Paraburkholderia bryophila: one gene and its partner. The protein of the gene in region 2 interacts with the protein of the main gene of each other region in a pairwise test. Links are inferred from orthologs where the notes say so. Each region holds a gene or a part of one and is shown on either strand. Other genes may lie near its edges.

Region 1 (3,194 bases), 270 kb from region 2 along the record:
GCCGTTCGGGCGGGTGATCGTCGAAGGCATGGCGGCGGCGCGCCCGGTGATTGCGGCGGCGGCGGGCGGCGTGACCGAGATCGTGCGGCATCGGCACAATGGCTGGCTGGTGAAGCCTGGCGATGTCGGCGCATTGGCGGAGGCGATCGGCACGTTGCGGGACGATCCCGTGCTCGCGCAGCGCCTCGCGCGACAGGCGCGGGATGATGCGCGGTCGGCGTTTTCGGTGGAGCAGTATCTGGAGAAGATGACGCAGGCGATCCGGCGGGTTGCGCGATGAGGTGGGTGAAGCGTGGGTTGCTGCGTGGGTTGCTGCGTGGGTCGTGGCGCTAGTAGATGCGCTAACCGCCGTGGGTTCTGAAAACCCACTGAAGAATACGCGCGTGAGCCTTTCTCAACAGACTCACGCGCGGTTCAAACGTAGCTCGATCAGTCCTTGCTGTACTCGATCGTTTCAACGCCGGTGTCCGTGCCGAGCAGGCACAGATTCGCACCACGGCCCGCGAACAGACCCACCGTCACTACGCCCGGCCATGCGTTGACATGCATTTCCAGCGTGCGCGGGTCGCTAATGCGCAGACCTTTGACGTCGATGATTTCGTTACCGTTGTCGGTAATGAACGGCACGCCTTCTTTCGTCACACGGACCACCGGCACACCGCCGAGCGCGGTGAGTCGGCGGCCGATCGCGGTACGCGCCATCGGCACGACTTCGATCGGCAGCGGGAAGTTGCCGAGCGTGTCGACCAGCTTGCTCGAATCTGCAATACAGACGAATACGTCCGACACCGACGCGACGATTTTCTCGCGCGTCAGCGCGCCGCCGCCGCCCTTGATCATCGCGCCGCTGTGGTCGATCTCGTCCGCGCCATCCACGTACACGCGCAGCGAATCGATTTCGTTCAGGTCGAGCACCTTGAAGCCGTGCGATTGCAAACGCGCGGTGGTGGCGAGCGAGCTCGACACCGCGCCGCGATAGCGCGACTTGCTGGCGGCCAACGCGTCGATGAAACAGTTCGCGGTGGAGCCGGTGCCGACACCGATGATCGAGCCTTCCGGCACGGTGGCGTTCACGTAGTCGGCGGCGGCCTGGCCGACCAGTTGCTTGAGTTCGTCTTGAGTCATGGGAGAGGCTGGCGTGCAGTAAAAATGGCTAGTTTACCGGAGTGGCGCGTGGGGCTCGGGGATAGCTTCCGCGATTTACTTCTTCACCGACCGTTGACGCACCGCTTCGAACAGACACACGCCGCTCGCCACGGAAACATTCAAACTCTCCACCGTCCCGGCCATCGGAATCTGCATCACCATATCGCAGGTATCGCGCGTGAGACGGCGCATGCCCTCGCCTTCCGCGCCCATCACCAGTGCGACCGGGCCATCCAGTTCCGTTTCGTACAGGCTCTTGGTGGCTTCATCCGCCGTGCCCACTACCCACACGCCCGCATCTTTCAGCTCACGCAGCGCGCGCGCCAGATTCGTCACGGTGATGTACGGCACGGTATCCGCCGCGCCGCTCGCGACCTTCGCCGCCGTCGCGTTCAACCCGACCGCACGATCGCGCGGGGCAATCACCGCATGCGCGCCGGCGGCATCCGCCACCCGCAGACACGCGCCGAGGTTGTGCGGATCGGTCACGCCGTCCAGCACCAGAATCAGCGCCTTACCGTTGATACCGTCGAGCAGTTCCGCCAGGTTCTGCGCGAGCGGCATGTCGGTCGCGCGCGCCACCACGCCCTGGTGACGCTCGGTGTGCGAGAGACCCCACAGACGCGTTTCGTCGGCGGCGATCAGACGCACGCCGGCTTCTTTCGCCGTGTGCAGAAATTCGGTCATGCGACGATCTTTGCGCGTTGCGTCGTAATAGACCTCTTCGACCGTCGACGCATCGTGCCGCATACGTGCGGTCACTGCGTGGAAACCGTATAAAACCTTGAGACGTGACATGACTGATACAACCTTTGATTGAGCGCGACTGCAACGCGCGCTGCTGTGATGAAGACGAGCTTGAGTACTTGGCTGGGCGCTTCGTTACGCTACCCGCTTGCAGGTTTTGCTCGATTACTTGACCGCGTTAAAACGAACACCGCGCGCATCGGGTACGTTGCTCCGTACCCGATGCGCGCGGTTCTAAAACAAGGCCGCTTCAGCGCTTCTTGCGAGCCTGCGATTTCGCTGCCGGTTTGGCCGCGGCGCCATGCTTCTTCGCCGCACCGCGCGCCGCGCGTGCTTCCTTCACTGCGACGGTTTGCGCCGGCGCGGCTTTCTTGCGCCGTGCTCCCGGCGCGGAGGCGTTACCACCGCCACCGCCGTCCATGGGCGGCAACGAGCGCACGCGCGCCCCACCGCTTTCACCCGACCCCGACGACTTGTCGGCCAACGCGCCACGCGCTGCCGGCGGCTTGATCGGCGTATCGCGCACGAGGCGGAAGTCGATCTTGCGCGCATCCAGATCGACGCGGCTCACCTGCACCCGCACACGATCCGACAAACGGTAGCGGATGCCGGTGCGCTCGCCGCGCAACTCGTTCTTGATCTCGTCGTACTGGAAGTAGTCGGAGCCGAGTTCGGTGACGTGCACGAGGCCTTCGATAAACAGCGAATCGAGCTGCACGAAAATGCCGAACGACGTCACACCGCTCACCATGCCGCCGTACTCTTCGCCGAGCTTGTCGCGCATGAAGTAGCACTTCAGCCAGGCTTCGACGTCGCGCGAGGCTTCGTCGGCGCGGCGTTCGTTGGCCGAGCAATGCAGACCGAGTTCTTCCCAGATCGCCACGTTGTTCGCGCGCGCACGGCCACGTTTTTCTTCGTCGGCCTGCTGCATGGCGCGAGCGCGCGGCGACAGCGCCGTATTCAACTCGATGCCTGGCGGCGGCTCCGGCTGATACTTGCGGCCCTGCAGGATCGCGTAGATCGCGCGGTGCGTAAGCAGATCGGGATAACGGCGGATCGGGCTCGTGAAGTGGGCATACGCCTCATACGCGAGACCGAAGTGGCCGATGTTGTCCGGGCTGTAGACCGCCTGCTGCATGGAACGCAACAGCATGGTTTGCAGCATCTGCGCGTCGGGCCGCTCGCGGATCTGCGCCATCAGTGCGGCGTAGTCGCTGGCGTGCGGTTTGTCGCCGCCGGCCAGCGAGAGACCCATGCCGCGCAGGAACGTGCGCAGATTCTCGAGCTTTTCCGGGGTCGGG
Region 2 (3,164 bases):
CATAGCGGATCCGCTTGCCGGTGTAGCCGGTCCATGCGCCGCTGCGCACCTGGTCGGCGAACGCGGCCATCTTCGCGCGCTCGGCCTGGACCTGGTCGAAGAACGGCGCTTTCGGATCGGTGGCGCGCAAGGCGGTGTGCAAGGCGGCGCGGCCTTCGGTCGGGTTGACGACCTCGCCGGCGAACATTGCGTCGCGGCGCTTTTCGACGCCGGCTTCACGCGCGAGTTGCACGAGCAGCTTGAGGGTTTCGTCGGTGATGCGGTTCTTCGAGAAATCGGCCGCGAGACCGCCGCCGGCGAACGCGAAGCGCTCGGCGCGGGTGGGGGCGGGATCGTTCTCGGGGGCGAACCAGTCGCGCAGGTGCGCATCGCGAATCTTGTCGTAATGCGTTTGCAGCGAGGACCAGGAGGGGAGCGAGTTCTGCGTCATAGCGTCCGTCTAACCAAGGGCACGAAGGAAGGCGAGCGCGTGAAGCGCTGCCGAGGATGAGGCAACGATGCTGTTAGAGCGATGCCGCGCGGCCGGTGATGTGCTGGGCGGTGGGGAGGCTTTAAGCGTTCGCCGCGCGAGTGCGAGTGCGCTGAAGCTTCGCCGCCACCCGCTTCGAATCCGACGCGCGGCGCAGTCGTTCAGTATAGCGGCCTTGTGTGAAGGGTGACAGGCAGGCGCGCTTTGGCGGCGCGGCGCAGAGTTTGGGATGCGGGCGCCGCGTCCCACGTCTCACCCTTCCGTCGCCGGATAAAACAGCCGGTTCAGCAAACTCCGCACCATCGGCGCCAGTTCGCCCGCCGTCAAGCCAGCGGGACCATGCCCTTGCGCCGTCAGCGTGTCGGCGGCGAGGCCGTGCAGATAGACGCCCGCCAACGCCGCTTCGTAGCGCGGCAGATGCTGCGCGAGCAGCGCGCCGATGATGCCGCCGAGCACGTCGCCGGTGCCGCCCGTCGCGAGCGCGGCGTTGCCGGTCGGATTGATCGCGAGGCGGCCGTCGGGCGCGGCGATGATCGTGCCGGTGCCTTTCAGCACCACCACGCTGGCAAAGCGCGCGGCCAGCGCGCGCGCCGCGCCGAGCCGGTCGCGCTGCACGCCGGGCGCGTCGGTGCCGAGCAGGCGCGCGGCTTCGAGCGGATGGGGCGTGAGAAGGCACGGATCGCCTTGCACGCCGCGCGCGGTGAGTTCGGCCGCGAGCGACGGATCTTTCGCGATCAGATTCAGCGCGTCCGCGTCGAACAGTTTCGGCATGTCGAGTTGCAGCACGTCATGCAGTACCTGGGTGGCGCGCTCGCGCTCGCCCATGCCGCAGCCGATCGCGAGCGCGTCCATCTTGTCGAGCGGGAGAGCGTCGATCGCGTGCAGCATCAGTTCGGGATGCGGCGGATCGTAGGGCGGCGCGCCGTCGCCCAGCAGCGCGACGTGCACTTTGCCCGCGCCGGTGTACAGCGCCGCGCGCGACGCGAGGATCGGCGCGCCGCACATGCCGGTGTCGCCGCCGACCACGGCGAGGCTGCCGAAGGTGCCCTTGTTGGTGGCGAAATCGCGTGGCGGCAGGAAGCCTGCGAACAGGTCGGGCGCGTTGAGTTGCACGGCCGTGCGTTTGCTGGAGTCGATGCCGATCGGTGCAACGGTGACCGAGCCGGCGAGGTCGCGGCCTTGCGCGGTGAACAGCCCCGGTTTGGCGGCGATGAAGCTGATCGTGTGTGTGGCGTGCACGGCCGCGCCGTCGCTTTCGCCGACCACCGTGCCGGTGTCGCTGTCGAGGCCGCTGGGGACGTCGAGCGCCAGCACGCCGCCTTTACGCGGCCGCGCTTTGGCGCGCTGCGAAAGTTGGCGTGCGACCGTCGCGAAGACGCCGTCGAGGGCGCGTGTCAGGCCGATGCCGAACATGCCGTCGACGAGCCAGGTGTAGCCGTCCAGCGACGCGGGCGGCGCCGTGCTGATCGCCACGCCGGCAGCACGCGCCAGATCGAGGGCCCAGCGGGCGTCGTCCGGCTTCACGTCGACCGGCATGCACAGTTCCACGGCAATGCCACCTTTGTGCAGTTCCGTCGCGAGGACCAGCGCGTCGCCGCCGTTATTGCCGGGGCCGGCGATCAGCCACACCTTCTGCTTTGCCCGTTCGATCGACGTGTCGCGTGTGATCAGCTCTTGCAGGAAACTCGCCGCGGACTTGCCGGCGCGCGCCATCAGCGTGTGCTCGGGCAAGCCGGCCGCGGCCTGCGATTCGGCGAGCCGCAGATCGGTCAGCGTCAGTAAAGGCAGCGCCTTGTTGCGAGGGCGGGTGAGGGTGGGCGGGGTGAGGTCGGCTTCGGTCATGGCGGCGGGCGATTCGCCTTGGGGCTAGGCCCAAGGCGAGGAAGCTGGAGAAGCCGCTATGGTAGTGCCGATGAGCGCGCCGCGCGAACCCATCGGCCGGCTGCGACTAGAAACGGTCCGCGCGCAGCGCCGCTAGCGTATCCGCCGGCACATCCGACGTCTGACCGGACATCAGATCGGCGATCAGTTTGCCCGCGCCGCAGGCCAGCCCCCAGCCCGCCGGGCCATGACCGACATTGACGAACAGGCGCGGATGCAGCGCGTTGCCGATCACCGGCAAACCATCGGGCGACAGCAGTTTGACGCCTTCCCACGGCAGCGCCGCCGAGATCCGCGCCGCGCCCGGAATCCAGTCGTGCGTGGCCTGGCCGAGCAGCGCCAGCGCTTCTTTGGTCAACGCTTCGCCGAGCGGCTTGTCGATCTGGGCGGCGCTCTGCAGCACCGCGCCACCCGCAATTCGCAGCCGATGATTCATCCGGCTGATCGCAATCCGCTTGACCGCGTCGACGATCGCCACATGCGGCGCGCATTCTTCATGCGCGATCGGCGCGACCAGCGTATGCAGGCGCAGCGGATGCAGCGGCAAGCGCAAGCCGAGCGGTTCGAGCAGCGCGAGGCTGCCGTACCCGGCGGCCACGACGACCGCGTCCGCATGGATCACGTCGACCTCGCGCGAACGCGACGACGCGCCCGGCCGTGGCGCCAGTTCTACCGACGCCCGCTGACCTTCGAGACGGATCGCGGAGACTTCGCAGCCGAGCATGAATTGCACGCCGCCCTGGTTATCGAGCGTCTGCTTGATCAGCTTGGCGAACAGCGGCGAGTTGGCCGTGCGTTCCTGATCGAACAGCAC

What was found.
Region 1: the proteins of GGD40_RS03400 (region 2) and rlmB interact in binary tests that used the Escherichia coli proteins (3 or more experiments, as listed by UniProt). The link is inferred for Paraburkholderia bryophila from one-to-one orthologs.

The regions. Positions count from the first base shown.
Region 1 is NZ_JACCAS010000001.1:1,057,107-1,060,300, forward strand. The notes cover bases 73-2,949. They hold rlmB (23S rRNA (guanosine(2251)-2'-O)-methyltransferase RlmB), read right to left. Parts: upstream 1,945-2,949; coding sequence 1,201-1,944; downstream 73-1,200. Other genes in these bases: GGD40_RS04780 (glycosyltransferase family 4 protein), read left to right, coding at 73-280; rpiA (ribose-5-phosphate isomerase RpiA), read right to left, coding at 430-1,125; rnr (ribonuclease R), read right to left, coding at 2,144-2,949. Outside these bases: more of GGD40_RS04780, read left to right, coding at 1-72; more of rnr, read right to left, coding at 2,950-3,194. UniProt on the Escherichia coli protein: Specifically methylates the ribose of guanosine 2251 in 23S rRNA.
Region 2 is NZ_JACCAS010000001.1:790,279-793,442, reverse strand. What follows is about bases 17-2,863. They hold GGD40_RS03400 (NAD(P)H-hydrate dehydratase), read right to left. Parts: upstream 2,312-2,863; coding sequence 722-2,311; downstream 17-721. Other genes in these bases: GGD40_RS03395 (FAD-dependent oxidoreductase), read right to left, coding at 2,418-2,863; pgi (glucose-6-phosphate isomerase), read right to left, coding at 17-430. Also shown: more of pgi, read right to left, coding at 1-16; more of GGD40_RS03395, read right to left, coding at 2,864-3,164. UniProt on the Escherichia coli protein: Bifunctional enzyme that catalyzes the epimerization of the S- and R-forms of NAD(P)HX and the dehydration of the S-form of NAD(P)HX at the expense of ADP, which is converted to AMP.